Regions from separate parts of the Priestia sp. ABM2_011 genome, predicted to be linked through region 2. Evidence: riboswitches for the same ligand, from Rfam matches in the RefSeq annotation. Region 2 holds a riboswitch; each other region holds the start of a gene.
The links. Region 2 has a riboswitch for thiamine pyrophosphate ahead of ACXAE4_RS25065 (thiamine phosphate synthase). Riboswitches for the same ligand answer to the same signal wherever they lie in the genome.
Positions count from the first base shown of each region.

Region 1: another riboswitch for thiamine pyrophosphate. It lies ahead of tenA (thiaminase II); the one in region 2 lies ahead of ACXAE4_RS25065 (thiamine phosphate synthase).
Region 3: another riboswitch for thiamine pyrophosphate. It lies ahead of thiM (hydroxyethylthiazole kinase); the one in region 2 lies ahead of ACXAE4_RS25065 (thiamine phosphate synthase).
Region 4: another riboswitch for thiamine pyrophosphate. It lies ahead of thiT (energy-coupled thiamine transporter ThiT); the one in region 2 lies ahead of ACXAE4_RS25065 (thiamine phosphate synthase).

Region 1 covers NZ_JBSWUB010000001.1:3,203,266-3,211,235, reverse strand. The annotation lists gene ACXAE4_RS17285 (helix-turn-helix domain-containing protein) at 1-796, opposite strand, end outside; gene ACXAE4_RS17280 (SDR family NAD(P)-dependent oxidoreductase) at 1,105-1,884, shown strand; gene ACXAE4_RS17275 (ArsR/SmtB family transcription factor) at 1,897-2,199, shown strand; gene ACXAE4_RS17270 (aldehyde dehydrogenase) at 2,213-3,613, shown strand; gene tenA (thiaminase II) at 3,641-4,330, opposite strand; TPP riboswitch at 4,427-4,525, opposite strand; gene ACXAE4_RS17260 (TspO/MBR family protein) at 4,752-5,498, shown strand; gene ACXAE4_RS17255 (hypothetical protein) at 5,800-5,982, shown strand; gene ACXAE4_RS17250 (sodium-dependent transporter) at 6,159-7,493, shown strand; gene ACXAE4_RS17245 (cell wall hydrolase) at 7,525-7,970, opposite strand, start outside.
Region 2 covers NZ_JBSWUB010000001.1:4,760,256-4,768,225, forward strand. The annotation lists gene ACXAE4_RS25045 (thiazole biosynthesis adenylyltransferase ThiF) at 1-121, opposite strand, end outside; gene ACXAE4_RS25050 (thiazole synthase) at 118-885, opposite strand; gene thiS (sulfur carrier protein ThiS) at 891-1,094, opposite strand; gene thiO (glycine oxidase ThiO) at 1,091-2,218, opposite strand; gene ACXAE4_RS25065 (thiamine phosphate synthase) at 2,202-2,825, opposite strand; TPP riboswitch at 2,948-3,049, opposite strand; gene ACXAE4_RS25070 (hypothetical protein) at 3,208-3,423, opposite strand; gene crcB (fluoride efflux transporter CrcB) at 3,471-3,860, opposite strand; gene ACXAE4_RS25080 (fluoride efflux transporter FluC) at 3,861-4,259, opposite strand; gene ACXAE4_RS25085 (amino acid ABC transporter substrate-binding protein) at 4,601-5,422, shown strand; gene ACXAE4_RS25090 (amino acid ABC transporter permease) at 5,406-6,110, shown strand; gene ACXAE4_RS25095 (amino acid ABC transporter ATP-binding protein) at 6,141-6,875, shown strand; gene ACXAE4_RS25100 (nucleoside hydrolase) at 6,910-7,854, opposite strand.
Region 3 covers NZ_JBSWUB010000001.1:3,189,130-3,197,099, forward strand. The annotation lists gene ACXAE4_RS17165 (hypothetical protein) at 1-102, shown strand, start outside; RNA gene ssrS (6S RNA) at 212-389, shown strand; gene ACXAE4_RS17175 (pyridoxamine 5'-phosphate oxidase family protein) at 537-965, shown strand; gene thiE (thiamine phosphate synthase) at 993-1,637, opposite strand; gene thiM (hydroxyethylthiazole kinase) at 1,651-2,457, opposite strand; TPP riboswitch at 2,533-2,641, opposite strand; gene ACXAE4_RS17190 (MFS transporter) at 2,817-4,034, opposite strand; gene ACXAE4_RS17195 (TetR/AcrR family transcriptional regulator) at 4,131-4,730, opposite strand; gene ACXAE4_RS17200 (GNAT family N-acetyltransferase) at 4,992-5,453, opposite strand; gene ACXAE4_RS17205 (hypothetical protein) at 5,627-6,133, shown strand; gene ACXAE4_RS17210 (UDP-N-acetylmuramoyl-L-alanyl-D-glutamate--2,6-diaminopimelate ligase) at 6,231-7,730, opposite strand.
Region 4 covers NZ_JBSWUB010000001.1:2,791,467-2,799,436, forward strand. The annotation lists gene ACXAE4_RS15105 (YqcI/YcgG family protein) at 1-710, shown strand, start outside; gene ACXAE4_RS15110 (cupin domain-containing protein) at 685-993, shown strand; gene ACXAE4_RS15115 (cysteine hydrolase family protein) at 1,015-1,599, shown strand; gene ACXAE4_RS15120 (GNAT family N-acetyltransferase) at 1,694-2,185, shown strand; gene ACXAE4_RS15125 (hypothetical protein) at 2,289-2,657, shown strand; gene ACXAE4_RS15130 (amino acid permease) at 2,694-4,133, opposite strand; lysine riboswitch at 4,236-4,420, opposite strand; TPP riboswitch at 4,595-4,695, shown strand; gene thiT (energy-coupled thiamine transporter ThiT) at 4,728-5,336, shown strand; gene ACXAE4_RS15140 (ethanolamine ammonia-lyase reactivating factor EutA) at 5,493-6,911, shown strand; gene ACXAE4_RS15145 (ethanolamine ammonia-lyase subunit EutB) at 6,938-7,970, shown strand, end outside.

The sequences.
Region 1 (7,970 bases), 1.6 Mb from region 2:
GGATAATTTTTTTAGACATATTTTCTACATCTCTTGCGCTGCGTTCTGAAGACTCAGAGATATATGCCCCGACCGACTCCACCATTTCTACAGTTTGAGTAGCACTTTTTTCAAGCTCTTTTTTTACTTCTCCGACAATTTCTTCCCGAACTTCATTTCGCATTCCTTCTCGCATTTCTTTTAACAAATCAGCTTTAAACGTATCAAGTACTTCAAACACATCTTCATAGCGGCGAACAGCTTCTACTAGTTCCCCTTGAAGCAGCTCTTTTTCATTCACGACAAGGTCGTTTGGTTTTGGTTCTTCAATAGAAGCAGAAATAGCCTGCTTTTCTTCTTCAGTAGCTAATCGTGCTTCAGGTATAGGAGGGGTCTTCTCTTGCTTATTCTCTGAAATGCTTTCCTGCTTTTCAGCAGCTTTTTTCTTTTCTTGCTTCATCTGTTTATTGGAGTGTTCTTGAAAATCGATGACGTTTTCTTTTTTAGCAGTTTTCAACTTTGCTGGTTCTTCTTCTTTTGAAACCGCTGCCTCTGATTCCATCACTAAATGCTCCTGCTCTTCTTGTTCCTTTATCAGCAGCTGAACATATTCTTTGACTTCATCTAACGTACATTGTTCATCAAACAGCTGTTTAATATCATTAAATAATTCAATTTGTTCCTCTGTATAGACACGGGCCCCATCTACTCGTTCAATTGTTAAATAGCTGCCCAATAATTTTTCCCATTGTTTTAACGTTTTCTTTTCTACCTCTAATTGATCACTTACTTTTTTAATTGTATACGTCTCCATCATTTTTTATTTCCTCCCTTATCTATTTTCATCCAACTATGTAATGGATTATTTGTTGTATGTTGTATTCACCATATCTTCACTTGTTTTCCTGCTAGGTGACAAAGGTTGTCAAAACTAGACGACATTAGCCTTCTATGTAAAGAAAACGCATATTTTGTAAAAAAATGTACAGAAATGCGCAAATGGCAAAAATGGAAAACATAAAAGAAAAGGAGAGTATAGAAAACAGTTGACGGGAAAAAATGAATCCTATAAGATAAGTTTAAATGTTTAAGTTCTTGAACATATAAACATAAGGAGTGAACACTATGTCACAGCATTATGCGCTCATCACCGGTGCGTCCGGAGGAATAGGTAAAGAGTTAGCTTATCAATTCGCAAAGGATGGCCATTCTTTAATTTTAGTTGCCAGAAGTGCTGATAAACTAACAGCGATTAGAGAGAATTTAAAATCTACTTATAATATTGACGTGATAACGGTTGTAAAGGATTTATCAAGAGAAGAAGAGATACAGTCACTGTATGAAGAACTTAAAAATAAAGAAATGCACGTTGATTATTTAGTGAACAATGCAGGTTTTGGACTATACGGTAAATTTATTGAAACAGCTTTAGATGAAGAGTTAAACATGATTGACTTAAATATCCGAGCATTAACTCATTTAACAAAATTATTTTTACCCGATATGGTCAAAAGAAATCACGGGAAAATTTTAAACATTGCGTCCGTTGCTGCATTTATGCCGGGTCCGCTTATGACAGTGTATTACGCAACGAAAGCGTACGTATTATCTTTCACAGAGGCCCTTGAAAATGAATTAAGAGGTACCAATGTAACGGTAAGTGCTCTATGCCCGGGTCCAACTAAAACGGGTTTTAGCGATCGGGCCCAGCTGAGCAATTCCAAGCTTTTTCAAAGCGGTGCAATGGATGTAGAAGCAGTTGCTAAAGCGGGCTATAAAAAATTTATGAAAGGTCAGACGGTTATCGTACCAGGAGTACAGTTTCGTCTCGCCACCTTCATCCCGCGCTTTGTACCAAGAAAGTGGCTTTCATCCGTTGTCCGCAGAACACAAGAAATTAAATAAAGGAGAATATTTATGAGTGAAAAAGCAGTGGAGTTATTTCGTGCCAGCATTCCTATTTTTCAGGCTCTAAGTGATTCAGCAAGACAAGATATTATTTTGCTGCTCGCGGAAAAAGAGCCTTTAACCGTTAATGAAATTGCAAACGAGTCTACTTTATCACGACCGGCAATTTCTCATCATTTAAAAATTTTACGTGATCAAAAGCTTGTGCAAATTGAGCAAAAAGGAACGCAGAGATATTATTCATTAGCTTTAAACGAGGCAGTTGAGCTATTAAAAAGCTTGCTTGCTACAGTTGAAGCTGAATGTTTATAGGGAGATGAAAGAGATGAACCACGAGCAATTCTATATCACAGATGAAACGGTCATTGAACATATTGTCTCTACACAAAAGCAGTATTTCTATGCACAAAAGACAAAGAGCATCAGCAGCCGCATTCAAGCGCTGAATAAGCTCAGAGACGCAGTCAAACAAAACGAGCAGAGAATTATGGATGCTTTAAAGCAAGACTTGAATAAATCCGAAGTAGAGGCGTACACGTCGGAAATTGGGATTTTACTAGAGGAAATTCGGTTTACGCTTAAGCATTTAGCAAAATGGATGAAGCCTAAAAAAGTAAAAACCGCTTTAACACACGTGGGCTCTAAAGGGAAAATTGTTCCTGAACCGTATGGAGTCGCGTTAATTATTGCTCCGTGGAACTATCCGTTTCAATTAGCGCTGTCTCCTTTAGTAGGAGCGATTGCCGCTGGAAACACGGCGATTATAAAGCCTTCTGAATTAACGCCTAGCGTATCTCGGGTTATACAAGAATTACTAGCTGAGGCTTTTGATCCAGCATTTGTGACCGTGATTGAAGGCGCTGTAGACACGACGAGCCTGCTTTTAAAACAGCCCCTCGATTATATTTTCTTTACGGGAAGTGTAAATGTAGGGAAAATTATTATGCAAGAAGCAGGGAAGCAGCTTATTCCCGTCACGCTGGAGCTAGGAGGAAAAAGTCCGTGCATTGTACATGAAGATGCAAACCTAGATTTTGCAGCGAAGCGAATTATGTTTGGCAAAGGAATGAATGCAGGCCAAACGTGCGTTGCTCCCGATTATTTGCTCGTGCATAAAAAGGTAAAAGCGCAGCTAGTGGAGAAACTTCGCGAAGCGATTTATCAATTTTACGGTAGTAATCCGCTTGAAAGTGAGCGCTACGGCCGTATTGTCAGTGAGCGCCATTTTATTCGGCTAGTTGAGTTTTTAAAAGACGGAAACGCTATAGTTGGAGGCGGGTATAATAAAAGTACGCTCACAATAGAACCTACGGTGTTAAGTGAAGTAAGCTGGACATCAGACGTTATGCAAGAAGAAATTTTTGGGCCTATTCTTCCTATGATTGAATACGAAACGTTAGACGAAGTTATTCATAAAGTTCAAGAAAAAGCTAAGCCGTTAGCTCTTTACTTGTTTACGGAAAGTGCAAATGTACAAAACGTCATAACGGAGCGTCTTTCATTTGGAGGAGGCTGTATAAATGATACGCTTATGCATATCGCTACGCCATATTTACCCTTTGGCGGAGTTGGAGAAAGCGGTACGGGCCAATATCATGGAAAAGACAGCTTTCAGACATTTTCTCATTTTAAAAGCATGCTGTCTCAAACAACCAAGTTTGATTTGTCATTCCGCTATCCTTCAGAGAAACAAAACTTGAAAATGATTAAAAAATTATTGAAATAAAAAGCCTCCTGATAGGAGGCTTTTTCGTTATTTTGAAAGTGAAAGCTGAGAAAGCGGCCATTTTTCTTGTGTATACGCCATTTCCCAAAATAAATACTCCAGCTCACAGCTTTTGATAAAGTGATCTTTCATACGATTACGTTCTTCTTCAGTCGCTTGCTCGGTGAGTTCATCAAGTTTGTTACAAAACCATTGTGTTGTGCCATTCATTTCTTCATTATTATAAAACTGAATCCATTCATAAAAAGGATGAGAAGGAGATGGATTTACTTGTTCTGTAATGCGCTGGCCAATTTCAACGTACGTCCACGGACATGGAAGAAGCACGGCAATGATTTCCGCTAAGCTGCCTGTATGCGCAACGCTTGTCATATGGTTAATGTAGTGGCTGGCCGTTGGTGAAAGAGCCTCAGTGTGGAGGTCTTCATAGCGTACGCCTGCTACTTCACAAAAATTATTATGAGGGTGTACTTCACTATGTAATACCGTAGAAATGCCGGCATTAAAGGCTTCCATTTCGGTACGCGTACGGCATTTTGTTAAAGCAGCGCCGTAAATGCGGACAAATGCTGTTAAGTATTCGTAGTCTTGAGAAACGTAGTGAATAAGCGCTTCTTTTGGCACGTCTCCTTCAGCAATTCCTTTAATAAAAGGGTGGTTAAAAATGGCTTCGTAAATATAGTTTGCTTCTTGTCTTAATTGAGATGAAAATGACATCAAAATCCTCCTTTAATTATGAGGAAGTCACAAACAAGCACATAAAGGAAATAAAAAACACTCCGTTTATAAACGGAGTGGCAAAGGACAGTACAAAACTGAACATTGCCACTTTCCTACGCTGGTATGAGCCAGATCAGGTTCAAAGGGATCAAGAAAACTTGTCTCAGCCGGTCGGCACCCCTAGTGGACTTCCTATTAGTCTATGTTTAACTTACCATATATTCTGAAAAATAGAAAGCGTTACGGAAAATTGTTCCCTAACGGTTTTTATCTCTTAAAGAGGTAGCTTCTTGAAGCTATTTTTAATCATTTTTGTTTAAAAATGCATATTTTTAGGGAAGAAGAGGTATTAATGAAGGGAAGAGCCGTTTTCGTCTCCGAAACATTCCCATATAAATAGAAGAAAGGAGAGAACAAAATGGCAAAATTTCGTTTGTATGCTGTATTAAATACAGTAGGCTTGGCTATTACACTTCTTGTGAATTATTTAGCAAATGCGATTCCAATAGGAGGCAAAACAACGGCAGAGGCTTCTGCGCAAGTTCCTACGTTGTTTACACCAGCCGGTTATGCCTTTGCTATCTGGGGCGTTATTTATTTGTTATTAACCATTTGGGTTATACGCCAATTTTTTGCAAGAGAAGATCAAAAGGAAATATATGCACGTATCGGCATTTGGTTTTTTCTAAACTGTTTGTTAAATAGTGCGTGGATCTTTATTTTCCAAAACGATTACTATAAGTTATCCCTTTTAGTTATGCTCTTTATTTTAGGCACATTAATGATTGTATATTCCATTATTCAGCATTCTCGGATGACGACATGGTTTATGCGTCTGCCGATTTCGCTTTATCTTGGATGGATTTCTGTTGCGACTATTGTTAATGTATTTGTCGTATTTCAAGCAAATGGAATACAGCACTTACTTGGCCTAAATGAGTTAGCATGGACGATTATTATGCTGCTGGTAGGGGCTGCGCTGGGCATTATGTTTACATTAAAAAACCGAGACGCTGTTTATCCGCTTGTTTTTATTTGGGCTTATATTGCCATTGCGGTGAAACAAAGTGGAAATCAGCCAATTGTCATTACTGTTATCATCTCGATTGTTTTATTAGCAATTGCTATTATTGTGGGACTGATTAAACGCTATAGACGTTTTTAAAAAGAAGCTCTAGCTTTTGTAAGCTAGAGCTTTTTATGATGCTCTTTTGATTGTAAAAAAGCAGCTGTAAAAGCAATTAAGCTAATTAAAATACCAAAAGGAACAACAATTGGTACGAATGATAAAATAAATGTCATAAGCGTAACCTCCATGTTGCATCGGTGCATAATGAAAAATTCAACTTTTTAAATTGAAGTTCCGCTATTATAGTATGCTAGGCTTTATGTTTGGAGCCTATATGTTTAGAAATAAACGAAAAAGGCAACATACGTTACATATAGTTTATATAGGAGGAGTTAAAATGGAAACATATTTAGTGGCTTACACAGATAAAGACGATATGGAATATAAACAAGTGACGTGCGAGAGTTATGAAGATGCAGAGCGTACAGTTCTTCGTTTAGAGAGAGAAGGGCATATGCATATTGAAGAAATATCAAATCAAGAAGCCTACCGTGGAGACGAATCATCGTACAGAGAATAATTTTTGAATAGAAACATCAAACTCAAAATGAAGAGGCAGCTGCTTCTTCATTTTTTCTATTCTATATAGATATCGTTTTATAGAAAAAAGTAAAACGGGAATGATTTTCTTCTGCATTTATGGTACAGTACTAATCAGATGAGTTTTGAGTTTAGAAGAGGAGAGAGTAACATTATATGAGTAAAGGAAATCAGTGGTCTTCACGCCTCGGTTTTATTTTAGCATCTGCTGGGGCAGCAATTGGTCTAGGAGCGATATGGAAATTTCCATACGTAACCGGAACCAGTGGCGGTGGAGCATTTTTTGCGTTGTTTATTTTATTTACAATTTTTATTGGATTGCCGCTTCTGTTGGCAGAATTTATCATTGGAAGACATACGGGAAAAGAAGCGATTAGTGCTTATAAAGCAATTGCTCCAAAGTCCGCTTGGGTATGGATTGGCAGGCTGGGAGTACTCAGCTGTGTCGTTTTGCTTTCCTTTTACAGCGTCGTTGGCGGCTGGGTGATTTTATATACGATTATGAGCGTAACCGGTATGCTAAGCGGAAAAGAGTACGGTCCGTTGTTCAATGCCGTCATTAGCCAACCTTATGTGGTATTAGGTGCACAGGCGCTGTTTTTATTAATTACAGTGTTTGTTATTTCAAAAGGCGTACAAAAAGGCATAGAGCGTGCTAATAAATACATGATGCCGTTGTTATTTATCTGTTTTATTATCATTGTGGTTCGCTCTTTAACATTAGACGGAGCTATGGACGGAGTAAAGTTCTTTTTAAAACCGGATTTTTCAGCCATTACAGGGTCATCTGTTCTCTATGCGCTCGGTCAGTCGTTTTTCTCGCTTTGCGTAGGATTATCCTGCATGGTGACATATAGCTCTTATTTAGGGAAAAAAGTAAGCTTGACGCGTTCAGCGGGCACCATTGCTATTTTGAACTTGTTTGTTTCGCTGCTTGCAGGCTTGGCTATTTTTCCAGCTGTTTTTTCATTCGGATTAAAGCCAACCGAAGGACCTGGACTTTTGTTTGTGGTCTTGCCAACAGTATTTGAGAAAATGCCGTTTGGCACCGTCTTTTTAGCACTGTTTTTAATTTTATTTCTATTTGCTACGCTTACGTCTGCTTTTTCACTGCTGGAAATTATCGTAGCTGCTTTAACCAAAGACGATCAGACAAAACGAACTCGCTATGCTTCTTTAGCAGGGATTCTTGTGTTTGTAGTAGGTATCCCATCAGCGCTTTCGTTTGGTGTACTAAAACATGTCTCACTTTTTGGCAGAAGTATATTTGACGTAGCTGACTTTTTTGTGAGCAATTTAATGCTGCCTCTTGGAAGTTTAGCCATTGCGATTTTTGTGACATTTAAAATGAAAAAAGAAGCCGTGTATGAAGAGTTTATTTCAGGAAGTACAAAAGGCGCTAAATTATTCAACGCATGGTTCTTTCTAGTTAAATACGTATTACCTATTATTATTATAGCTGTTCTGTTAAGCTTACTTGTTGCATATTAAAAAAAGCACTCATCTGAGTGCTTTTTTTTGTTTATTTTGCAAAAACGTGATTTCCGATTGTAATCGTAACCTGTTTTTGACGAAGCCATTGATCGCTTGTTTTATCTGGGTTAAAGAAGAATAACGAGCCTTTTCCTTGACCTCTAAACGCTAGTGCTTCATTTACAGCTTTTTTTGCTTCAGCATCCGCTGCTTTATTAATTTCACCGTTTTGTACAGGTGTAAACTGTGTACCTTGATAAATGACATCATGAATAGAGTTTGGGAAAGAATCGCTATCCACGCGGTTTAAAACGACTGTTGCTACAGCCACTTTGCCAGCGTAAGGTTCACCTTTTGCTTCAGCTTGTACAAGGCGAGCTAACAATTCTTTATCGCTTTCGCTAATAGAGTTAGGGATTGTTAATGTTTCATTTGCATTAATAGAGTCGGTAGATTTGTGATTCGCTTCTTTTAACTGTTTAACCGTAACGCCGT
Region 2 (7,970 bases):
CGGCGTTCCCTGTTCCAAGAGCACCTGCTCCTACAATCAGAACATGCTTTTCTTGAATTTGCTGCTGTCCGCCTTTTCCAATAGGTTGAAACAGTTCTTGGCGGGAATAACGATTAATCAACCGATACTCATCCCTTCTGTTGGACTGCTTGCCGTTGCATATTGTTTCTTTTCAATACGTCCTGCTTCAAATGCTGCTCTTCCTGCTTCAATCGCTAGCTTCATAGCACGAGCCATTTTCACAGGATCTTTTGCTCCTGAAACAGCTGTATTTAATAACACACCATCTGCTCCTAGCTCCATAGCTTGAGCCGCATCTGAAGCCGTTCCAATACCTGCATCTACAATTACTGGAACAGTTGATTGTTCAATGATAAAACGCATGTTCAACGGATTAATAATACCTTGACCTGAACCGATAGGCGAAGCTCCTGGCATAATGGCATGTACGCCTAACTCCTCTAAACGACGCGCAAGTAAAACATCATCTGATGTGTAAGGTAAAACGGTAAAGCCCTCCTTTAACAGCTCTTCACTAGCTTTTAATGTTTCAACGGGATCAGGAAGCAGCGTTTTATCACATCCAATTACTTCTACTTTCACCATGTCACAAAGTCCAGAAGCTTTAGCTAATTTAGCAATACGTACCGCTTCTTCTGCAGTTTTTGCTCCAGCCGTGTTAGGTAACAGAGTGAAACGCTTCACATCAAGTGCTTCTAGTAAATTAGGCTGATTTTGATCAAAAATATCCATTCGTCTAACAGCAAATGTTAAAATTTCTGTTTCCGACTCTTCTACCGCTTGACGCTGAGTCGTAAAGTCCGGAAATTTCCCTGTTCCTAATAATAAACGTGAATTAAATGTATATTGTCCAATTTTTAACATACTCTTCATCCTCCTCCTACAAATGAAACGACTTCTAATGTATCTCCATCTTTTAAACTTGCAGCACTATGTTCTTCTTTTTGTAAAATGTTCTTGTTTAGCTCAACAATTACCACTCGTTCATGCAGGTTCTGAGCCTGCAACAAGTGCTCGACCGTTTCAATTTCATCTCCAACAGTAACGGTCTTACCATTAATGATTAGATTCAATGAACTCCCTCCATTACTCTCGTTAGCTGAAATGATGTAAAAAATGAATGATTCGGCTCTTTCCCTACCAAAGCATCAGCCATAATTTTTCCAGTTGCAGCACTTAATAAAATACCGTTTCGGTAGTGGCCAAACGCCATGTGTAGATTCGCTATTTCAGGATGCTCTCCTAAATAAGGCCAGCCATCATTTGTTTGTGGACGAAGACCTGACCATGCTTTTTCAAATGTGGCTTCTTTAATAGCCGGCAGAAGCACAGCAGCTTTATCCAGCAGAAATTGAATACCTTGTGCAGAAACGGTCTTAGTAAAATCATGCTGCAGCTTAGTTGCCCCGATTACGATTCTTCCACCAGCCTTTGGCACTAAATAAAAACCTTCATCTAAAAAAATCGTTTTAGAAAGCAGCGGCTTATGACTTTGAAGAGCAATACACTCTCCTTTTACAGGAAATACCTGACCTAAATGTTCAGAAGAAATAAAACGTTTAGCCCATGAGCCTGCTGCGATCACTACTTTTCCTCCATAAAAAGAGCCTTTAGACGTCTGTACACCTTTTACTGTTTCATTTTCCGTAATAAGAGAATGAACGTCACAGTATTCAAATACATCTGCTCCGTGATACAAGGCTCCATGAGCAAGAGCATGTGTTAACTTAGCCGGAGCTAGCTGGCCGTCTCCAGGTATTGTAATGGCTCCGTATATGTCTGGAGAGAGCCCCGGTTCTAACAACCGCGCTTCTTTTACGTCGATCCATCTTACATCTTTGTCCCATTGATGATGCTGATCGGCTTTTTTCTTTAATACGTGTGCATCTTCTTCTGTTACAGCGACTTTTAATAAGCCTTTTTGAATAAGCTCTACGTCGATTGCCGTTTTTTCTTTTAGTTCCTTCACCAGTTCAGGAAACATACTTCTGCTCTTAATAGCAAGGTCTAAAAGAGGACCTTCTTCATCAATTTCAGCTTGAGCACCTAAAATACCAGCAGCTGCACTTGAAGCTTCACAACCAATTTGATTGCGCTCAAGAATGGCTACTGACGCTCCTTGTTTTGACAAATGATAAGCGATAGAAGAGCTAATTATGCCTCCTCCGACTAACAGTACATCATAATGCTGCTTCATTTTCTCCACCTCCAGATGTCCATATATGAGAATATTGTTTGATTGCTTTAAGCGGATATTGCGCAAGCATGACACCAGACATCACAGCTATACCGTGTGCTCCTGTTTGCAGCACCTCTTTGGCATTTACAGGTGTAATTCCACCAATCGCAATAACTGGTATCTTCACAGCGTCTACTACTTCTTTTAACGCTGCTATCCCTCGGCTTTTTAATTCTTTTTTTGAATGAGTTGAATAAATATGTCCGTATAGAATATAGTGAGCTCCATCTTTTTCAGCTTCTAGAGCTTCTTCCACAGAGTGAACTGATTTTCCGACAATAAGAGAAGGAAATGCGTCTCTAACGCACGAAACGTCTAAACTATGATAGGCAAGCTGCACCCCTTTTGCTTTTAAAGCATGCGCTACATCAACTCGGTCATTTACAATAATTTTAGAGCGACAAAATGGCAGGCTTTCTAGTAAACATTGAATCTGCTTTGCCGTTTTCTTTTTTTCTCTAATATGAATGGCACCCGCAAAAGGCACGATAGCCGTTAAAATGTCCCGAACCTCTTCAATTGGCTGCTTATCTGTTGTAATGACATGAAATTTAGGAATATCCATATGATCGAAACCTTTCCATTCAGAATAAAGAGAAATTTCAATCACTTTATCTTGTGTAGAGGGCTTTATTACATACAAAAAAACCACTCTACAACGTAGAGTGGTTAGCATGTATCGTTATGTAAACATGATCGCCACTTCCCTACGCTGGTACAAACCAGATCAGGTTCAAAGGGTCCGAAATGCATTCGTCTCAGCTTCAAAAAGCTCCCCTAGTGATTGCTATTTATTGATTTTGTTTTTGCACTTAAAATTATAACACAACTAGATGTAAATACAATATCTCTTTATGCTCTTACGGCTCTCTTCCTTTTATAGATGTATCTTTTAAGCTTCTTTACTAAGAGGCCCGGCGCACCGCACCATTCTGCTTTTTATATCGTTAGTAATCGGTATAGTCGTCAAATTCTTCTTTGTCTTTTTCCTTTTTCCGATCCCATATAAACAGCAGGAGTAACATAATAAAAGTTAGAATATAAAAACCGTAAAAAATAAATGCCGCCACAACATTTATAAATAAAAATAAAAAACCGATGATCTGACCTGCAACAGCAACAATCAACAAAATGTATTTCCAAACTTCTGCTTTTCTATCCATTCTCTACTTCTCCGTCTTTTTGTTTTTCCCTACTAGAAACGTTCTCTTTATTTAAATAAAAACGTTCCTGCCAGTAAACCGACTGTAAATAAACCAATTGTTCCAAATGCTGAAATCCCCACGTACACCAACATTTTCTGATAAGATTTTTCTCGAATTAACTGCACGGTTTCCACACTAAACGTTGAAAAAGTGGTAAAAGCCCCGAAAAAACCAATGCCGATCATTAGAAATATTGAATCATTATAAGCATGACTCGGAACCTTTCCATAATAACTACCGTAAAAAAGACCAAGTCCAAACGCACCAAGCAAGTTAACAAACAGCATTGATACTGGAAAAGGAGGATTTGAAGCTGTTTTTGTAACCTTTAATCCCAAAAGATAACGGCATATGCCTCCAGCTGCCCCCCCAAGTGCCAAGCTCACTATGCTCATTTACTTCACCTCATGTACTTTTACTAAATTTTTTCCTGCCGTTTCACCGCATAGATAGCCTGCTAAAGCAAAAAGGATTCCGCCTACTAAAGAGACAATGAAATAAATGGCTCCACCCCATAAATAATGCTGAGTGAGAGAAACGAAGTCTCCTGCAAACGTTGAATACGTGGTAAAACCGCCGCATAAGCCCACGCCTAGTCCAAGCTTGATCCATTCCTTTGGCTGTTTCCACGCAAAAAATCCCGTTAATAGTCCTAATATGAAGCTACCTAATAGGTTTTCAATTACTGTTCCTATTGGATACCCCGTATATAATAAGGAAAGATTTAGAAAATAACGTGCATACGTACCAGCGATAGCACCAAAGGCAATTGAGATTAAGTTTATGGCTTTCATCATATCGCTCCGTTTCATAAATTCTTCTTTAAGTGTACCATAAGGAATTTATTTCTACCTTAACATTTAACTATATGTTTATTGCACCAAAAGTCATGAAAAAATGAAAGAGAAAATCGTCGCATGAAACTTCCTTTTTACTCCTCGAATATCCCTTAAAAATCCATTTAATCCAAATTCTAAAATCTTTCTGTATCCTTATGACAAACCGTGTATAGAAGGTATATTTCCCTTATTTTAAGTCACATTAATCGTATAAGTTTTTTTTGTTGACTTTTGCTGTGTTCTTGTTTAGTATCACAGAGTATCATTTCCTATCAGAATACTAGGGGGTTTAGAAAATGAAGAAATTTGCTGCACTTTTGTCGCTACTATTAGCTTTCACAGTTGTGCTTGCCGCATGCGGTTCTAGCTCAAAAAATGAAGCAAACAATGGAGACAATAAATCTTCACAAGAGGATTTATATAATAAAGTGAAAAAAGATGGTGTATTAACAATTGGAACTGAAGGTACATACCCTCCGTTCACTTTTCATGATGACAAACAAAAGCTAACTGGGTTTGATGTAGAATTGGCTCAAGAAGTAGCTAAACGTCTTGGCGTAAAAGCTGAGTTCAAAGAAACACAGTGGGATGGCATGTTTGCTGGATTAGATGCTAAACGATTTGACATGATTGCTAATGAAGTTGGTATTCGTGAAGATCGTCAAAAGAAATACGATTTCTCTGATCCATACATCCAGTCAGGGGCTGTATTAATTGTTCGTAAAGACGAAAAAGATATCAAATCATTTAAAGATTTAAAAGGAAAAAAATCAGCGCAGTCATTAACAAGTAACTATAAAGACATGGCTCAATCTTATGGTGCAAACATTACGAGTGCTGAAGGTTTTGCTCAAGCAGTAGAACTAATGAGCGCAAACCGTGTTGATGCTACAATCAACGATAAATTATCGTTCCTTGACTATAAGAAAAAGCACCCTAACGCACCTATCAAAATCGCGGATGAAAAATCCGATGGTGCTGCAAGCGGCTTTATGTTTAGAAAAGACAGCGGTAAGTTAGTGGATGAAGTAAACAAAGCATTGAAAGATATGAAAAAAGACGGAACATACGCAAAAATTTCTAAGAAATGGTTTGGCGAAGATGTTTCTCCTAAATAATATTTTCCCTGATGGAGAGCGATTGAATCAATTGATTTCAATCGCTCAATCATCTCTCTTACCAATGCTAAAGGGAGCTATTCAATATTCTATTCCACTAACATTAATCACGTTTGTACTCGGTATCATTTTAGCTGTCTTAACAGCCTTGGCTCGTTTATCATCTATAAAAGTTTTAAATATAATTGCGCGCATCTATGTATCGATTATTCGAGGTACACCGCTGCTTGTGCAATTATTTATTATTTTCTACGGCTTACCCAATTTAGATATAACAATTGACCCATTTATCTCTGCTATTATTGGATTTTCATTAAGTGTAGGTGCGTATGCATCTGAAATTATCCGAGCAGCGATTCAATCTATTCCTAAAGGACAGTGGGAAGCTGGCTACTCACTTGGTATGACCTATTCCCAAGCGTTAAGACGGATTATTTTACCGCAAGCAGCACGTGTATCGATTCCGCCATTATCTAACTCTTTTATTAGCCTTATTAAAGATACGTCACTTGCATCGCTTATTCTTGTTTCTGAGATGTTCCGTAAAGCTCAAGAAATTGCTTCGACTAACTATGAATTTTTACTTCTTTATAGTGAAGCAGCGCTCTTGTACTGGATTATGTGTACAATCTTATCCATTATCCAAGGACGCATTGAAATAAGACTAGATCGTTACGTATCTAAATAACCGTTTCGAGTAGCTAAAGGAGTTTTTCATATGATTAATATCAAAAATTTGCATAAATCATTCGGTGATTTGCAAGTATTAAAAGGGATTGATTTAGAAGTTGAACAGGGCAAGGTAATTGTATTAATTGGTCCTTCTGGATCGGGTAAAACTACTTTTTTACGTTGCTTAAATCTTTTAGAAATCCCAACAGACGGCACGATTGAACTTGATAAAAAAAGCATGAATTTCACCAAACCTGTTCGTAAAAAAGACATTACTTCATTTCGAAGCCTAACAGGTATGGTCTTTCAAAACTATAACTTATTTCCTCATAAAAGTGCGCTTGAAAATGTTATGGAAGGTCCTGTAATTGTAAAAGGCGTTTCTACTCAAGAGGCAGAAAAAAGAGGGAAAGAATTGTTAACACGCGTTGGCTTAGGCGATAAGCTCGACTTTTACCCTTTCCAGCTGTCTGGCGGACAACAACAGCGTGTTGGCATCGCCAGAGCAATGGCGATGGACCCAAAAGTTATGCTATTTGATGAGCCTACTTCAGCTCTTGACCCTGAGCTTGTAGGAGACGTTCTTCAAGCGATGAAAGACCTGGCAAAAGAAGGAATGACGATGGTGGTGGTAACTCACGAAATGCGCTTTGCCCGTGAAGTAGCAGATGAAGTTATTTTTATGGATCAAGGTGTCATTATGGAAAGAGGTACACCGGATCAAATATTTTCAAATCCTCAACAAGAGCGGACACGTCAATTCTTGAATATGATTCATTAAAAAGGTTGCACATTTTCACGTGCAACCTTTTTCTTTATTTGGCTACTGCTTTTTTCATTAAATCTGTAATGTACGCAAAGAATGCTTCAGCTGTGACGTCATACACGACGTCTACAGGTCGTCCCTCTTCAGAAATTTCTGTTCTTCCTTGTCTTGGTGTTTCTGTATACACAATACTCGAAACGGTTTTTACCTTCACAAGTGTTGAATTCCCTGTAAATGCTGTTGTGAGTACATCCCACAAATAATAAGTCGAATTGGTTTCAACATGCACAAGCGGTGGGCAAGCCGCGTAGCACTGCCCTACAAAGTCTACTCCTTCATACCTGCGAAGTGAAGCCCACATTTGGCGAATAGCCGGCGTTAATGGAACTTGATTCGTGCTTTCTAAAGCAACCATCTCAATTTTAATGCTGCTTTCCCATACTTTTGCTACTGCTTCTGGATCCCAAAAAGCATTCCATTCCGCCGTTCCATCATGTTCAGGCTCCTGCACATTTCCTACTTCTTGAAATGTACCGCCCATCCACACTAACTTGTCAATTTTCTCTTCTATTTCCGGCGCTTTTTCAAGTGCTCTTGCCAAATCAGTTAGCGGTCCTGTAAATAATAAAGTCGTTTTTCCGTCTGTGTGCTGCAATGTTTCAATTAAATGATCATGAGCAGGCAGCTGACTTATTTTTGTTTGCACTTTCCCTTTTTCATTTAAAATCGGCAGTGCATCTACATAAAACGTATGCATGCGCCATTCTTTTGGAAATGGATTCATACCGCGTGACGTAGATTTGGCTACCTCGATATCATAACTTCCAAAACGATCAATAATTTTTTGGCTTGCGCTGATACCTGGCTCTAGATATCCGTCAGCAGGAATAACAGATACCCCCGTTACCTTTACATCATCCATTTGCAGCAGTAAAAAAAGCGATACTAAATCATCAATGCCTGCATCATGGTTAAAATATACGTTTGTGCTCATGTCTCTTCTCCTCTTTTCTATGTATTGCTAACTAATAGCTATACCGCTATTTTATAATGAAATGATCTCTTTCGTAATCAAAGTATTAGGAACTTCTTTTACTATTTTCTATAATG
Region 3 (7,970 bases), 1.6 Mb from region 2:
GCATCCCGGCCTTACCTTCTCTTATGTTTCATTCCAGTTGCGGGCCCTTTTTTTATTTTGTTACGGCATAACCGCCAAGATGTTAGAGAAGAAAAACTTTAAATAAAAGTCTTGCGTTCCATTCATTATTCCGTTATAATCATTTCTTGTACGATGAAAGTTGATTAATTAGAAAACATTTATATATCGGCATTTTATTTACATTTGTTATACATACCTGCGCTGTGCGTATACTCATGTTGTCTTAAACCTTTGAGTGTTAAAAGGGAGCTCAAAATTTAGCTGCAGATAGCACGCCCTTCTTGGGACGCTAAACCCGGCTATGAGGGCACCCACCTAGTAGATCTGGGTATTTAAGACACTTAGGGTTACGGCAGTGCGGGCTTATTTTTTAGTTAGCTGTAGCTAGCTTTTTTTATTTTTTTATTTATTAGTTTACATAATTATTTTATTGTTAACTTATATTTTTTTTAGACATGTATGTTTTATTTATCTTCGATTGAGGAACATAAAAAGTAATAAAGGAGATGGATAAAATGAATGAACAAAAAATTGCTAAAAAAGTAAATGAAGTATTAGAAGGAAATCGTGTAGGAACATTAGCCACAGTTGTAAACAACAAACCCCACTCTCGCTATATGACATTTTTCAGCGATGAAGATGGTATCGCTCTTTACACACCAACAAATATCAATACACATAAGGCAGAAGAAATCGAAGCCAATCCGAACGTGCACGTACTATTGGGCTACAGCGGCGAAGGATATGGCGATCAATACTTAGAATTATCCGGGACAGCTGTTCTTCGTACCGGTGATCAATTAAAAGGACGTATATGGAACGATCACATGAAAGAATGGTTTGACGGTCCAAATGACCCTGAGTATGTTGTTCTGGAAATTACACCAAACGAAATTCGCTTTATGAATGAAGGCGAAGAAACTCCTCAAACCGTTCAGCTATAATAAAAAAGCGCACACTGTGCGCTTTTTTTATTTTCCTACCGCTTCTTTCAATTGAGCTGCTTTTTCTTTTGGAGACGCTGCTAAGCTAATCGCGGTAATAATAGAAACACCATCTGCACCTGCTTCTACTACTTGTTTGGCATTTTCAGGCGTGATGCCACCGATTCCTACAATTGGAAAGTCAATATTCTGGTTTCGCACTTCTTCAATTAATTTTGTACCTTGCACTGCTTTTGCGTCTTTTTTTGTAGAAGTAGGAAAAACAGGTCCCATTCCTACATAATCCGCCCCGTCTTTTATGGCTTGCTGCAGCTCTTGTACATTATGAACAGAGACGCCCACAATTCCTTTTCCTATTTTTTCTCGAACAATATGAGCTTTTTCATCTTCTTGTCCAATATGAACGCCATCTGCTTGTAAACGGATCGCTAAGTCAAGATCATCATTCACAACAAAAGGAACGTTGTGCTGCTGACAAATTTGCTGAAGTTCTTTCGCCAGCTGATATTTCGCTTCTCCTTTTAGTGCACCTTCGCCTTTTTCACGAAATTGAAACACGGTAACGCCGCCTTCAATTGCTTCTTTTAATACTTCTTTCGGATTTTTTGTACAGTTATTGCTGCCCATTATAAAATAAACTTTCAGCAGCTTTTTAATTTCTTCGTTTGTCATTTTCCCGCTCCTTTTAACGTTGATGTACTCTTGCATATGATTCAATATCCTGTCCAGATAAAAGATGAAGCTGATTTAACAGCTCAATTTGAAAGCTCCCCGGCCCTTCTTCACCTTTTTTCGCTGCGGCGATTTCACCTGCCACTCCGTAAAAACTTAAAGCAGCAACGCTTGCCTCGACATATTCTTTTTCTACAGCCGCGAAAGCTCCTATAATTGATGTCAGCAGACATCCAGTACCCGTCACCTTCGTAAATAACGGGTGACCGTTGTCTACTGTATACGTTGTGTTTCCATCGGTGATCACATCTTGTTTCCCCGTAATAACAATCACTGTATCTAATTTGTTCGCTGCTTTCTCAGCAAGTTCAATGACGTCTCCTTGCCCTTCTAATGAATCAACGCCTTTAATGAGCCATGACTCGCCTACTACATTCGCAACTTCAGCAGCGTTACCGCGAATAACGGCAATATTTAATTCTTCTACAAGCTGACATGCCACTTCTGTACGAAACGGTGTTGCTCCGGCTCCTACAGGATCGAAAATAACCGGCACGCCGTTTTCATTTGCTGATTTTCCTGCTATTCTCATCGCTTCTACTTCTTGAGCCGTCAGTGTACCCATATTTAAGACAAGCGCTCCGGCGATTCGAGCCATATCAGCCACTTCTTCCTTCGCATAAGCCATAACAGGTGACGCTCCTAGGGCAAGCAGTCCATTTGCTGTAAAATTGGTTACCACAACATTCGTAATATTATGAACAAGCGGACTTGTATCTCTTACTTTTTCTAATTGAGCTGAAATTTTACTAATATCCATGTTCTCTCACTCTTTTCATTTAGTTTTAACACTGCAAAAAAAAGACAAAAAAGCACCTTGCATGCGCAAAGTGCTTTGGTATGTACTCACATTCCCTGCGCTGGCATTATCCAACAGGTTCAAATGGTCAACAGGCGCCCCTGTACTCTCAGCCTGCCCCGCGCAAGCTCCCATACTATTCTTGTTACGTTTAAAGTTTACTATTAACCTTTTTTATTTGCAACCATTTCACTGTTTTGCCCATAAAATAAAGCTTCGCTATAGGCTGAGTGGTGTTGTAAATCTTACAGCTTTACTAAAAGCATCATTAAAAGACCTCCAGTAAACTACTGGAGGTCTTCTATCCCCTAAAAATTCTATCATTTTTCTTGAATCGCTTGATTTCTCACAGCTGTTTTTCGGTCCTTTCCTGCTCTTAAAGATAAAAGAAAACAAAGCAGCAGTACAAGTGCAGCTGATACGTACGGGTAATTAATGTTTATATCAAAAAGAAAGCCTGCTACAACAGGTCCAATAATATTACCAAGACTTGTATAAGCAGAATTTAGTCCGGCTACATACCCTTGGTCGTCTTGTGCCATCATCGACATTTGCGTGCTGATTGCCGGACGTAAAATATCTGTTGCTAAAAAGACGATAAATGTCACAACAATAATAAGCCAGTACGTGTGCACAAATAGTGTAAGTAAAATAAAAAGTCCCGTCATCATCAAGCAAAACGAAATCACTCTTTTTTCACCGAATTTATTTAAAATCCAGCCAAAAATCGTAACCTGCACAACAGCCCCTGCAATAGAGCCAAACGTAATAACAAACGCAATATCTTTTGGCGTAAAGCTAAATTTATGATCAACAAATAGTGAAAAGATCGTTTCATAATTGGATAATCCAAACGATGTCACAAAAACGATAATTAAACTTAAAAAATAAGGTTCTTTGTAGGAATTCATAAGCTGCAGTAGCAGCCGATCTTCTTTTGGATTCTCATTGTTTGAAACAGCATGACCTTGTACAGGACGAGACTCCGGCAAAACAAAAAGCGTAATCACTGCAGCCAAGCCTCCTGCTACTGCGGCCATGTAAAATGGCACGCGCATGCCGTATTCAGCTAAAAAGCCTCCAATACCGGGCCCGATAATAAATCCTGTTGTAATCGCTGCCGTCACATAGCCCATTCCTTTAGCGCGTTCTTTAGCAGACGTCACGTCCGCTGTATAGGCCATAACAGCAGGCATAATAAGCGCGGCCCCGACCCCACCTAGCATTCTGGATACAAATAATAAAAGAGGTGTACTCACTGAACCAAAGAACCATTCAGACAGGGCAAAAACAATCATTCCCGCTACAATAATTTTCTTTCTCCCTAACGAATCTGATAATCGCCCCGCTAAAGGCGAAAACAGAAATTGAGTTAGTGAAAACACCGCTACTAAAAGCCCCATCACGCTGCCGTTGATATGAAGCTCCGTCATATAGGTTGGCATAATTGGAATAACGAGACCGATTCCCGTAAAGATAATAAAAATATTTAGCATGAGCAGCAAAATCGCCGCTCGATTTCTTAACAATAATGACATATAAACCTCCTGATTACAAAAATACTGAACGTTCGGTCTATAAAAATACAAAATAATGAGGGATTACTCATTGCCGCAATAAGCATCCCCGCTTATTTAAGAAGACCTTGCTATAATTCCGTTTAAAAATACATCGATTGCTGAATGGTAAAGCTGCAGGGCATTTTCCGTACTCGTTTTTCGAGACATGCGGCTCATTCCAACAAACAACCCTTCTAAAATTACTGCAAGCTGCTCTGCATTTTTATGAGAAAACTCGCCTTCATCGATGCCCTGTTGCAAAAGTTCCCGGTTAAACTCCACGTGTCGTTTCACCATCTCATCAATTCGCTCTTCGATGTCGCTGCCCTTCTCCTCGTTGTTAAAAAACTCATCCGCAGCTTTCGTAAGAGGATGATTCAAATCATCTAAAATGATTTGCTCCGCTATTCCAAAAAGCTTATCTCTTGTTGTTTTGTAAAGAGACTCTCTTTCTTTCCAGTTTCGTTCCCACTCAAGATCCCATTCGTCTATTAAATAAAGAAAAAGCCCTTCTTTACTTTTAAAGTGATAATAAATATTCCCTTTACTGCTTCCCGTAGCTTCTACAATTTCCTCAATAGATGTAGCTTTATAGCCTTTTTGAGAAAACAATGCTTTAGCGGCATCTGCCACTTTTCTTTTGGTTTGTTCACTTTGAAGCTTTTTTTTATTCAAGCTATTTCCACCGCCCCGTACATTTATTATTTATACTGAACATTCGTTTTGTATTATCTGACACCTATACTACATAGGAAAAACCTTTTTGTCTAGTGAGAAAACCTAGTTTATACCTTTTTATATGAATCATGACCAAAACAAAGCCTCCTAAAAAGGCTTTGCCTAAAAAGCTTACTTGCTAACAGGATAAATGACAGCTGCTTGCGCGCACAGTTTGCATACAAATAAACAAATCATCTGCGCCTTCTTTCCTGTCTTTTACTCATTCAATTTCTTTGTCATAAACACACTGTATGGATCTTCTTTGTAGGTAGAAAACGGTTCGCACTCGTAAAATCCAAAACTGGCGTATAGCTTTCTAGCCGGTTCAAAAGCAGGTGCGGATCCTGTTTCTAAGCTTAAGCGTCGGTACCCTCGTTTTTGCGCTTCATTTATTATGTACTGCAGCAGCTCTCTAGCAATTCCTTTCCGCAAATGAGCGGTAGCTGTTCGCATCGATTTAATTTCTCCGTGATGCTCATCTAACTCTTTTACAGCTCCGCACCCTGCTAGCTGACTTCCTTCCCACACGCTCCAAAACGTAATATGACGTTGTTTTAAACTTTCAATATCTAGAGCATGAATACTTTCAGGGGGGGAATGTAAGTTCATTCCTTGAAGGTGAGAACTTACTAGCTCAATAACTTCATTGTTCGTTAAGTGGTCTCTTTTTATTTTAATCATCTTCTCTTCCTTCCTGCTACTAAAGGGTGGTCAACTACAAACCAACTTATGAATACATTCACTGTCGACCTTTAAAAATCCTTTTATACACTCCCTTCTTTTTCTCCAGTTATTAAAACAGACTTTGCCAAGCAGATGTTTCATACATTGTTAAACGGAGGTGAAATTCGTTGAAGAAAGTTTTATTTTGTCTTGTCCCTCTTTTGTTTTTATTATCCGCCTGCTTTAGTGATCCTGTTCAAGATGATTTAATCGATTATAACAATCAAGATTTAAAGAAAGCGGCTCAGCTTGAAAAAGAGGCGATTGACGCATACGATTCCGTTACAGGCGCTAACTACACAAGTGACGCTGTTATGTACGATACGATGACGAGTGAAGTCATTCCTACCTATCGTAAATTTGTTGACGAACTGGAAAACATCGATGTAGAAACCGACGATCTTCGAAAGGTTCATGAAGGCTATATAAAGGCTGCCAATACCCAGTATAATGCTTTTATTAAAATTGTCAGTGCTTTGGAAAAGCAGGACCGCAACCTTATTGCTGAGGCAAACGCTATGCTTGATGAAGCACGAAAAGGTATACGCGATTACAATGCAGCTATTAAAAAGCTGGCTAAAGAACATGATGTAAAAATTGAAGAACCAAAAACACAGCGCGAAAACAGCCTATAGTTTTGATGCAAAAAGAAGGTCTCTAAAAACAGTAAGAGACCTTCTTTCGTATGATGTTTCAATTTCTCCACGTTCGTTCAATAAATGAAGAAGAATATCAGGAAATATTGCTTAACGATGCATAATAAGAGGCAATAATTTCTTCATCTGAATGCGGAATTTCATTTCCTTTTACAAGCTGAGCGCCGTTAATACAGCCGCTTGTAAGTAAAATAATATCATTCGCCTTTCCTAAAGAAAGCGACTTTAATACTCCTTCTGTTCGAGTAGGGGCGCGGTGAATATTGCTTGCGCTCGGATTCGAAAAACCTGTCATCACTTGATCTACAATTACGTTAGGATCATGATAACCTGGGTGATCAACCGTTACGATAATTTCATCTGCTTTTCCTTCAATGGTACGCGCCATTTTAGGCATTTTATTAAAATCTCGAATGCCGATCCCTGCAATCATGACAATCAGCTGGTTATACTCCATCTTTTTTACTTCTTCTACCAAACGCGTAAGGGCAACAGGCGTATGGGCATAGTCTAAAATCACTTTTTGGTTATTAGGACCTTCTATCACCTGAAATCGCCCTTCTGGACTTTCCAATTGAGGAAGTACGCTAATAATATCTTCAATGTGGTATTCAAAGTGAAGAGCTGTACCAATGGCCGCTAGCACGTTAGCAATGTTGTAATCACCATATACAGGCACTGCTACTTTGTATGACTGTCCTTTATAAAGTAAATCAAAGAAAGAGCCTCCTTCTTTGACGGTGATGTTTGTTGCTTGCAGAGTTGCCTCCTTGTTATTTAATAAACTATACGTGACTTTAGGTCCTTCAAATACCCTGCTTAAGTCTTTGCCCATGTCCTGATCATCTATATTAATAACGGCATGTTTGGCCTGTTGAAATAATTTCATCTTGCATTTTTTATAGTGCTCAAACGTTTTATGATACTCTAAATGTTCTTCCGATAAGTTTGTATGAATGGCTACATCAAAATAAATATTTTCTACTCGTTGCTGATCAATCGCAATCGAAGATACTTCCATCACTGCCGCTTCATCACCTCTTGTATACAAATCATAAAAAATTTTATGCAAGTCTACCGACTCAGGTGTTGTAGGCGTACTTTTTTTATAAACTAACTTCTGCTTTGATGACCAAATGCCGGTCGTTCCAATCGATCCTGTTGGCAATTTTAAAAGAGTTAAAAGCGACCTTACGTAAGCTGCTACGGTTGTTTTGCCATTTGTACCTGTAACGCCAATTGTCTCAATTTTTTCATCCGTATAATCAAAATACATTTTAGAAAAAGACGCCATTACTTTGCGAACGTCGTCAACAGCTAAAAACGTACAGTGAGAATACTGAGTGCTCAAAAGACGAAGCTCCTCGATGCTTGTCCCAAAGACTGCTACGGCTCCTCTAGCTATAGCTTCTTTAATATATTGATGTCCATCTTCATTTTCACCTTTTATACTAAAAAATACGGATCCGTCGTGAACTTGTTTTGAATGATATGTGAGATGGGTGATTGTTTGAGATGCAGGCCCAAAAATATGTTTAATTGATAAATTCGTTAATGTATCAAAGTAGATGTTCATAGCTATTCCTCACAGTGTATAAATTTTATTTTTAATATGTTCTAAAATCCCTTAAATACTCTTTGAAGGATATTTTTTCTTTATTTCCATTTATAAAGAACTTTCTACAATTCAATCTTTTTATTTTGCTTTCATGTGTAGAACGAAAATAAAGAAAAGACGGATCACTATTTTTTAAAACTAAAAGCATGTAAAATATGGATGAACTGTGCATATCATACCAGCAGCAAAAGCGAAGTA
Region 4 (7,970 bases), 2.0 Mb from region 2:
TCTGGGGGAAAGATGCTTTTCAATATTTCCAAAGCGATATATTATCAGAAGAAAATCCATTTCCCTGTATATTAGGGGTAGAAGGCTTTAAAAAAGATTTACTGCGTTTTTCATTTGTGACGACTCCTTATAACTATCAAGATATTAAACATGCAGCGGCGGCACTTAGAGAATACATAGATACATTTAAGACCATAGGTCGCTATACATCCTTTGTGTTATTCTTTAAGCCTGAACATAAAGAACGGTCAATGGAAGAGTACGAAACGATGTTTTGGGATACGCTGACGTTTCTTCATCAAATTGATCAAAAGAAATGGCCGCAAGATATTCCGAAAGACCCAAAAGATGCATTATGGGAATTTTGTTTTCACGGAGAACCTATTTTTGTCGTCTGTAATACGCCTGCTCATTCTCTACGTAAAAGCCGTAAGAGCAGAGGATTTATGATTACATTTCAGCCGCGGTGGGTGTTTGAAGGTATGACAGGAGATTCAAAAATAGGGAAGCATGTACAAAAAGTCGTCCGCGATTGGTTAAAAACATATGATGACGTATCAGCTCACCCTGAGTTAGGCTGGTATGGACAGCAGGAAAACAGAGAGTGGAAACAATATTTTTTACACGATGATAATAACCATACTACCGGACAGTGTCCATTTAAATTAAAAAGGAGTGAGCAGCATGGACGTAAAAAAAGCCTCTATTAAAAAAGGAGTTGGCGGAAAGTTTGAAGAAGTAATTAAAGAGCTGCTTCCGGCGTATACTGGATACGTTGAAGTACAGCACGATATTGCTTTTCAAACACATCCGTCTCATACGCATCCAACTGATGAAATTCTTCATATCCTTGAAGGATCTATTTACTTTACAGTTGAACGTGATACGGTTCTATGTCAGGCCGGAGATCGGATACATTTACCGAAACAAACGGTTCATTCTTCAAAAGCCGGTCCTGATGGATGCACATACGTTATTTCCATTTTAAAATAAAGACGAAAGAAGATGATGCTTATGCTACGTTCCCGGCCAGTGTTGCTACTTATCGATGTACAAGAAGGGTTTTATTCACCCCAGTGGGGAGAAAGAAACAATTTAGATGCAGAAAAGAATATGCTGACGCTACTGCAAGCATGGAGGCGCCAAGACTATCCTGTCATTCACGTGCAGCATGCATCAGAAAATCCAGATTCTCCTTTACACCCAAGCTCGAAGGGGTTTCAGTTTAAAGAAGGATTTGGTCCACAAGAAGATGAATACTTAATTCGCAAGCACGTGAACAGCTGCTTCATTGGAACAGAGCTAGATAGCTATTTAAAAGCAAATGGCTATGATACGCTCATTTTAATAGGACTAACTACTAATCACTGCGTCTCTACGACTGCCCGCATGGCTGGGAATTTAGGGTACAGGACGTACGTTGTAAACGATGCAACGGCTTGCTTTGATTGTATGTCCTACGATGGAAAAACCAGACTTCCTGCAGAAGATGTACATACATTCGCACTGTCTTCTTTGCACGGAGAGTTTGCAACGGTCATTTCTACAAAAGAGACTCTTCAAGTCCTTCAAACCTTTCAATATGCCCAAAACCAATAACCGATGTGCATGCGCACATCGTTTTTTTATGTAGATTATGTTTATTAAAAGAAGTAAAATAAAGATAATTCTATACTATAAGGAGTTTGTACATATGATCATTCGTTATGCTAAAGAAGAAGATTTACCTATGCTTGTTGAAATTTATAATCAGTCCGTTCAAACAAGTGCTGCTACTTTTGACTTAACGCCTGTAACAGTAGAACAAAGAAGGGGCTGGTTTAATAATCATATTAGCAATGAACTCTTTCCGCTTATTGTCGCGGAAAAAGATGGAGTAGTAGCGGGCTATGCTTCGCTTTCTTCTTATCGAGATAAAGAAGCGTACATTCAAACGGTAGAGCTATCGATTTATATTGATAAAAATCAGCAGGGGTATGGCATTGGAAAACAGCTTATGAAGCGGATTTTGGAATTGGCTAAAGAACTCAACCATCACGTTGTCATTTCAGGGATTACAAAAGGGAATGATATCAGTATCAAAATGCATGAGCAATTTAATTTTACATTTTGCGGAGAATTTAAAGAAGTAGGCTGGAAATTCGATCAGTGGCAAGATGTGCTTTTTTATCAGCTTATTTTATAAGATGTATGACACCTTTACACATTGTAACGTTTTAGTTTCATGTGTAAAGGTTATTAAAATAATAAGTCATTTTATTATTTTAATACGAAAGGTGTTAGCTATCATGAATACACATTTTCAATATCAGCATATAAGAGCTATTCCAAAAAGATGGTCCAAAAAAGAACTGCATATCCAGCTGAATAGAATCAAACACAATTCTGAACTATCTACTATAACAGCAGATCCGCTTTTTCACCTGTTACAATGTACTCGTTCGGGCCTTCAAACTAAGCAAGAAATCATAGACTACATCCAAACCATTCCTAATCACCAACTTCCATCTTTTGCAACTCGTTTAAGCAGGTTAATTCAGCGTATTTATTATATCGAAGCTGCTGATTACTATAACCGTCCCCTCAAAGGTTATATGCTTGTTATGAAAAACCAACCCGCTTATATATCTCTTCATTTTGCCGATCAGCTCATATAAAAAAAGCTCTCTATTCTTTTGAATAGAGAGCTTTTTTTATTCGTATTTTTTCACTGTTACTTGACATTCTTTTAACGGGATAAGCTTCGACTTTTTCGTCCATTTGTATCCTAACCAAACAATTAAGAATAAAGGAAGTCCGATATAAGAAACAAGTACACCGTACCAGTCAATCGAGTCACCCATAAACGCCGAATAGTTTTGGCCTAAAATAACAACGGCACATAAAATAAAGGCAAAGATAGGGCCAAATGGGAAAAGTTTTGCATGATATGGAAGTTCACTCAAATCATGACCTTGAGCAACAAATGCTCTTCTAAAACGATAGTGGCTGATCGCAATTCCTAACCAAGCAATAAAACCAGACATACCAGAAGCATTAAGTAACCACGTATATACCGCACCGTCTCCAAAAAATGAAGCACCAAATGCAAGTGTACCGACAAGTGCCGTTGCGATTAAGGCATTAACTGGAACGCCTCGTTTATTCACTTTTGCTAAGAACCTTGGTGCTTTTCCATCTTTCGCTAAGTTCCACAGCATACGCGTAGAAGCATACATACCTGAGTTACCAGCAGATAAAACAGCTGTTAAAATAACGGCATTAATCGCTGATGCTGCAAACGCCAGACCTGCTCGTTCGAATATTAAAGTAAACGGACTTACTCTCACGTCATCACTTGCTAATGAATTCGCTGTGTATGGAATAAGCATTCCAATAACAAAAATAGCTAAAATATAAAATAACAAGATGCGCCAGAAGACTTGTTTAACTGCGCGAGGAACCGTTTTTTCCGGATCTTCACTTTCTCCAGCTGCGACTCCAAGCAACTCTGTTCCTTGGAATGAAAAACCAGCTGCCATAAATATACCTAGTACAGTGAAGAATCCACCGTGAATCGGTCCATCACCAAGCGTGAAGTTTTTGAAACCTGGTGCTTCATTGTTAAAGATACCAAAAATCATCATAATACCAATAACTAAAAAGATAATAACCGTTACTACTTTAATTAACGAAAACCAAAATTCAGATTCACCAAATCCTTTTACAGAAAGGTAGTTAAGCCCAAACATAATTAATAAAAACAGGGCACTCCATAAAATAGAAGAAGAGTTCGGGAACCAAAATTTCATAATAAGGGCTCCAGCGGATAATTCAGCTGCAATCGTAATAGCCCAGTTATACCAGTAGTTCCAGCCGAGAGCGAAACCAAAGGATGGATCTACAAAACGAGACGCATACGTACTAAATGAACCAGCTTCAGGCATATAAGCTGCGAGCTCTGCTAGGCTGGTCATCAAAAAGTAAACCATTACGCCAATAATAGCGTAAGCTAAAAGCGCTCCCCCAGGTCCTGCTGTGTGAATTGCTCCACCACTTGCTAGGAATAAGCCGGTTCCGATGGCTCCTCCTAATGAAATCATCGTTAAGTGGCGAGATTTCAACCCACGTTTTAATTCTTGCTGCTCTTGCATAGATAAATACTCCTTTCGAATGTACGGAAAGAGACGGGATAACATAAAAAAAGCCCGCAGTATATGTGCGCGCTTTTAAATCTGAAAACCGCGTCAACCTTCCGTGAAGATAGCTCTTCACATCACTCGCATGATGTGACAGTTCTGTTCCTGTTCGGAGACAGCCCCAGCTTAAATCAACCGAGAAGTGATTTAAACTTCGGCAATTTTTCCTTTCAAGCAACATCCTCAATGTTCTCTGCATTTCCGTTACTTTACTATTAAAAACTGCGACCTCTACCTCATCGATTAGGATGAGGGTTTTTTATATTCAATTGACATAAAAGAAGTATAACAAATACTAAAACGATTGTCATTATAAAAAATAGATTCAGAAAATAGAAACATCTTTGAAATCTCTCGAATCTATTTTGTTACGTATGGTATAATAAACATTGTCTTTATACTACATAAATATCCAAACGTACCACAGGGGGAGCCGCCGTGCTGAGAGTGAACGAAATGTTCAGACCCTTAGAACCTGTTAGTTAACGCTAGCGTAGGAATGTGGGAATAGTAGCATATAGTTGCTTACTCCTGTGTAAACCGTTTGATATGAATGATTCAAAAACAGGAGTGAGAAACGTGAATAAAGCATTACCTTTACAGGCTAAAATTGAAATAGCTATTTTTGCAGCATTGGCACTTCTACTTGACCTTTTGCCTTCCATTAAGATTGCAACGGCTGTAAGTATTTCGTTCTCCATGGTGCCCATTTTTATTATGTGCTTTCGCTGGGGAGTAAAAGGCGGGGCTCTATCTGGTCTATTATGGGGGCTTTTGCAGTTAGCGACAGGAACGGCTTATATTTTAACAGCGCTACAAACATTTATTGAATATATTGTGGCTTTTGCTTTTATAGGTTTTGGAGGTATTTTTTCACAATCTATTAAAACAAATTTAGCTACCAATAACAGATCAAAAGCTTTTGTTTTGATTGTTTTATCCCTTATTATCGGAAGCTTCGCACGTTATTTCTGGCACTTTATTGCTGGTATTATTTTCTGGGGATCGTACGCACCAAAAGGTATGTCCGCTCTGTGGTATTCTTTTTCAATGAACGGTGTTTCAATGGTAGGGTCACTAATAGCCTGCTTAGTCATTCTTTCATTGTTAATTCCATCGGCATCAAGAATGATTGTAACTAAATCACATTCATCATAAGAAAAAAGACTAAATCTACCAAGATTTAGTCTTTTTTTTCATTTGTCACCTTTGTTTACACAAAAGTGTGTCAGGTTTGATAACATAGTTAGTGAAATATTCAAAAAACTGTTTTATGATAGTCAACATATTCAAACGAGATAAGGGATTGATAGCATGCTACAGAAATGGATCACGAGCATAGGTTTAGATATTGGAACAAGCACAACAAAACTGATTGTAAGCAAGCTGTTAATAGCAAATCAACAAAATCAGTTTACGCTGCCAGGCTGTCAAATTATTGATCGTCGCGTAACGTATGCAAGTTCTATCTATACCACACCTATGGTAAACGAGGTTGAAATCGATGTTCAACGATTAACGGTACTACTAGAACAAGAGTACAAGAATGCAGAAATCTCCTTAGATCAAGTGGAGGCGGGCGCTGTGATCATCACAGGAGAAACTGCTAGAAAGCAAAATGCAGAGAGTATCGTTCACTATCTAGCCGAACATGCTGGAGATTTCGTTGTTGCAACAGCCGGTGCTGATTTGGAAGGAATATTGGCGGCAAAAGGATCAGGAGCAATCCAACATTCCGCTGAAACAAATGCAGTAATTGCCAATATTGATGTAGGAGGAGGCACTGCTAACATCGCCTTATGTCAAAATGGAAAAGTGATAGAAACATTTACCCTGCATGTAGGCGGGAGATTAATTCGGCTGAATTCAGACGGTTTTGTAACCTACATTTCACCTTATTTAACTGAATTTTTAAAAAATAATTCTTTAATACTGCGAGAAGGTGAAAAAGCAACATTTGAAAAACTCTCGTCTATCTGTCAATTACTAGCTGAAGAAACCGTGAATTATGTAAAAGCGCTGAAGCAAAATTCCACGCTGCTCGTTTCTCCTCATACAAGATCTTCTATCCAACCAGAAACAATCATGATTTCAGGAGGAGTAGGGGCAATGATGGAGAAGCAGAAGCCAAAAACAGTGAGGAAAGTCGCTGTACATGGAGACATTGGTCCTCTGCTAGCGTATCAGTTTCAATCCATACACGTATCTCAAGCCGCTGAAACAACGCGCGCTACTGTCATTGGGGCCGGCATGCAAAATACAGAAGTTAGCGGATCAACCGTATACATTAAATCAAAGCGGCTGCCGCTAAAAAATATTCCGATTATAGAGATACCCGTACAGCAAGAGGAGGAGTGGAATCCGCAGCTGTTTCAAGAAAGAGCTCGAACGGCATGCATGCAGGCTTCAACTGTTTTCAGCGCAGAAGATCCTCCCGTTGCTATTGCTTTATCTCATTTCCCTTACTGCAGCTATATAATGCTGCAAGAATTAGCAAAAGTAATAAGCGCTGAATTTGGTGCTTGTTTTAAAGGAGCTAAGTGCCTCGTTGTTTTATGCGAGCAGGATATTGCTAAAGCTTTAGGACAAGCACTAGCCAAACAGGAGAAAGAATTAGAAATTATTTGTTTAGATCAAATTGACTTTACCCACGGAGATTATATCGATCTAGGGTTACCCGTAGCTGGAGAGGCAATCTCTGTTTCGATTAAAACACTCGCTTTTTCATCATAATCAACTGAACATACAAGGAGGAAAAGATGTTTAAAACTACCCGGTTGTTAGGAGAAACATTTTCATTTTATAGCTTGAAAGAAATTATGGCCAAAGCAAACGAAGAACGTTCTGGAGATCAGCTCGCACGAGTTAGCGCTGAGTCAATGAAAGAACGAATGGCAGCCAAACAAGTGCTAGCTGATATCACACTTGCTGATATTCGAAATTACCCGCTGCTAAGCGCAGATGAAGACAACGTCTCGGCATTAATCGAAAGTCAGGTTGATTCATCGGTTTACGACATTATTAAAAATTGGACAGTAGGGGAGTTAAGAGAATACATCTTATCTGATGAGCATACCGGAGAAGACCTTCTTGCGCTTAGCAAAGGATTAAACAGCGAAATGATTGCGGCAGCTACTAAAATTATGTCCAATTTAGATTTAATTCAAGGAGCTGCCAAGATAGAAGTGCAAACTACTTGTCAAACGACTATCGGTCAAAAAGGCGTATTGGCTTCAAGAGCCCAGCCTAATCATCCTTCAGATAACTTAAAAGGAATGAGAGCATCTCTCTACGAAGCGTTAAGCTATGGAATTGGAGATGCGGTTATCGGAATTAACCCTGTTATTGATACAACGGATAATATCTACGCGCTTTTAAATGAAACAAAAAATATAATCAACGAATGGTCGATTCCTACTCAAAACTGTGTATTATCACATGTGACGAGCCAAATGAGAGCAATCGAAAAAGGAGCAGCTGCTGACTTGATTTTCCAAAGTTTAGCAGGCACAGAAGCCGGTAATGATTCATTTGGGATTTCACTGTCTATGCTCGATGAAGCGACAGCGTTAATTCATGAAAAAGGGACAGCAAAAGGTCCGAACCGCTGGTATTTTGAAACAGGACAAGGTTCTGAACTGTCAGCAGAAGCCCACTATAATATTGATCAAGTAACGCTCGAAGCTAGATGCTATGGCTTAGCTCGCCACTACAAGCCTTTCTTAGTTAACACGGTTGTTGGATTTATTGGACCTGAATATTTATATAACAGCAAACAAGTCCTGCGAGCTG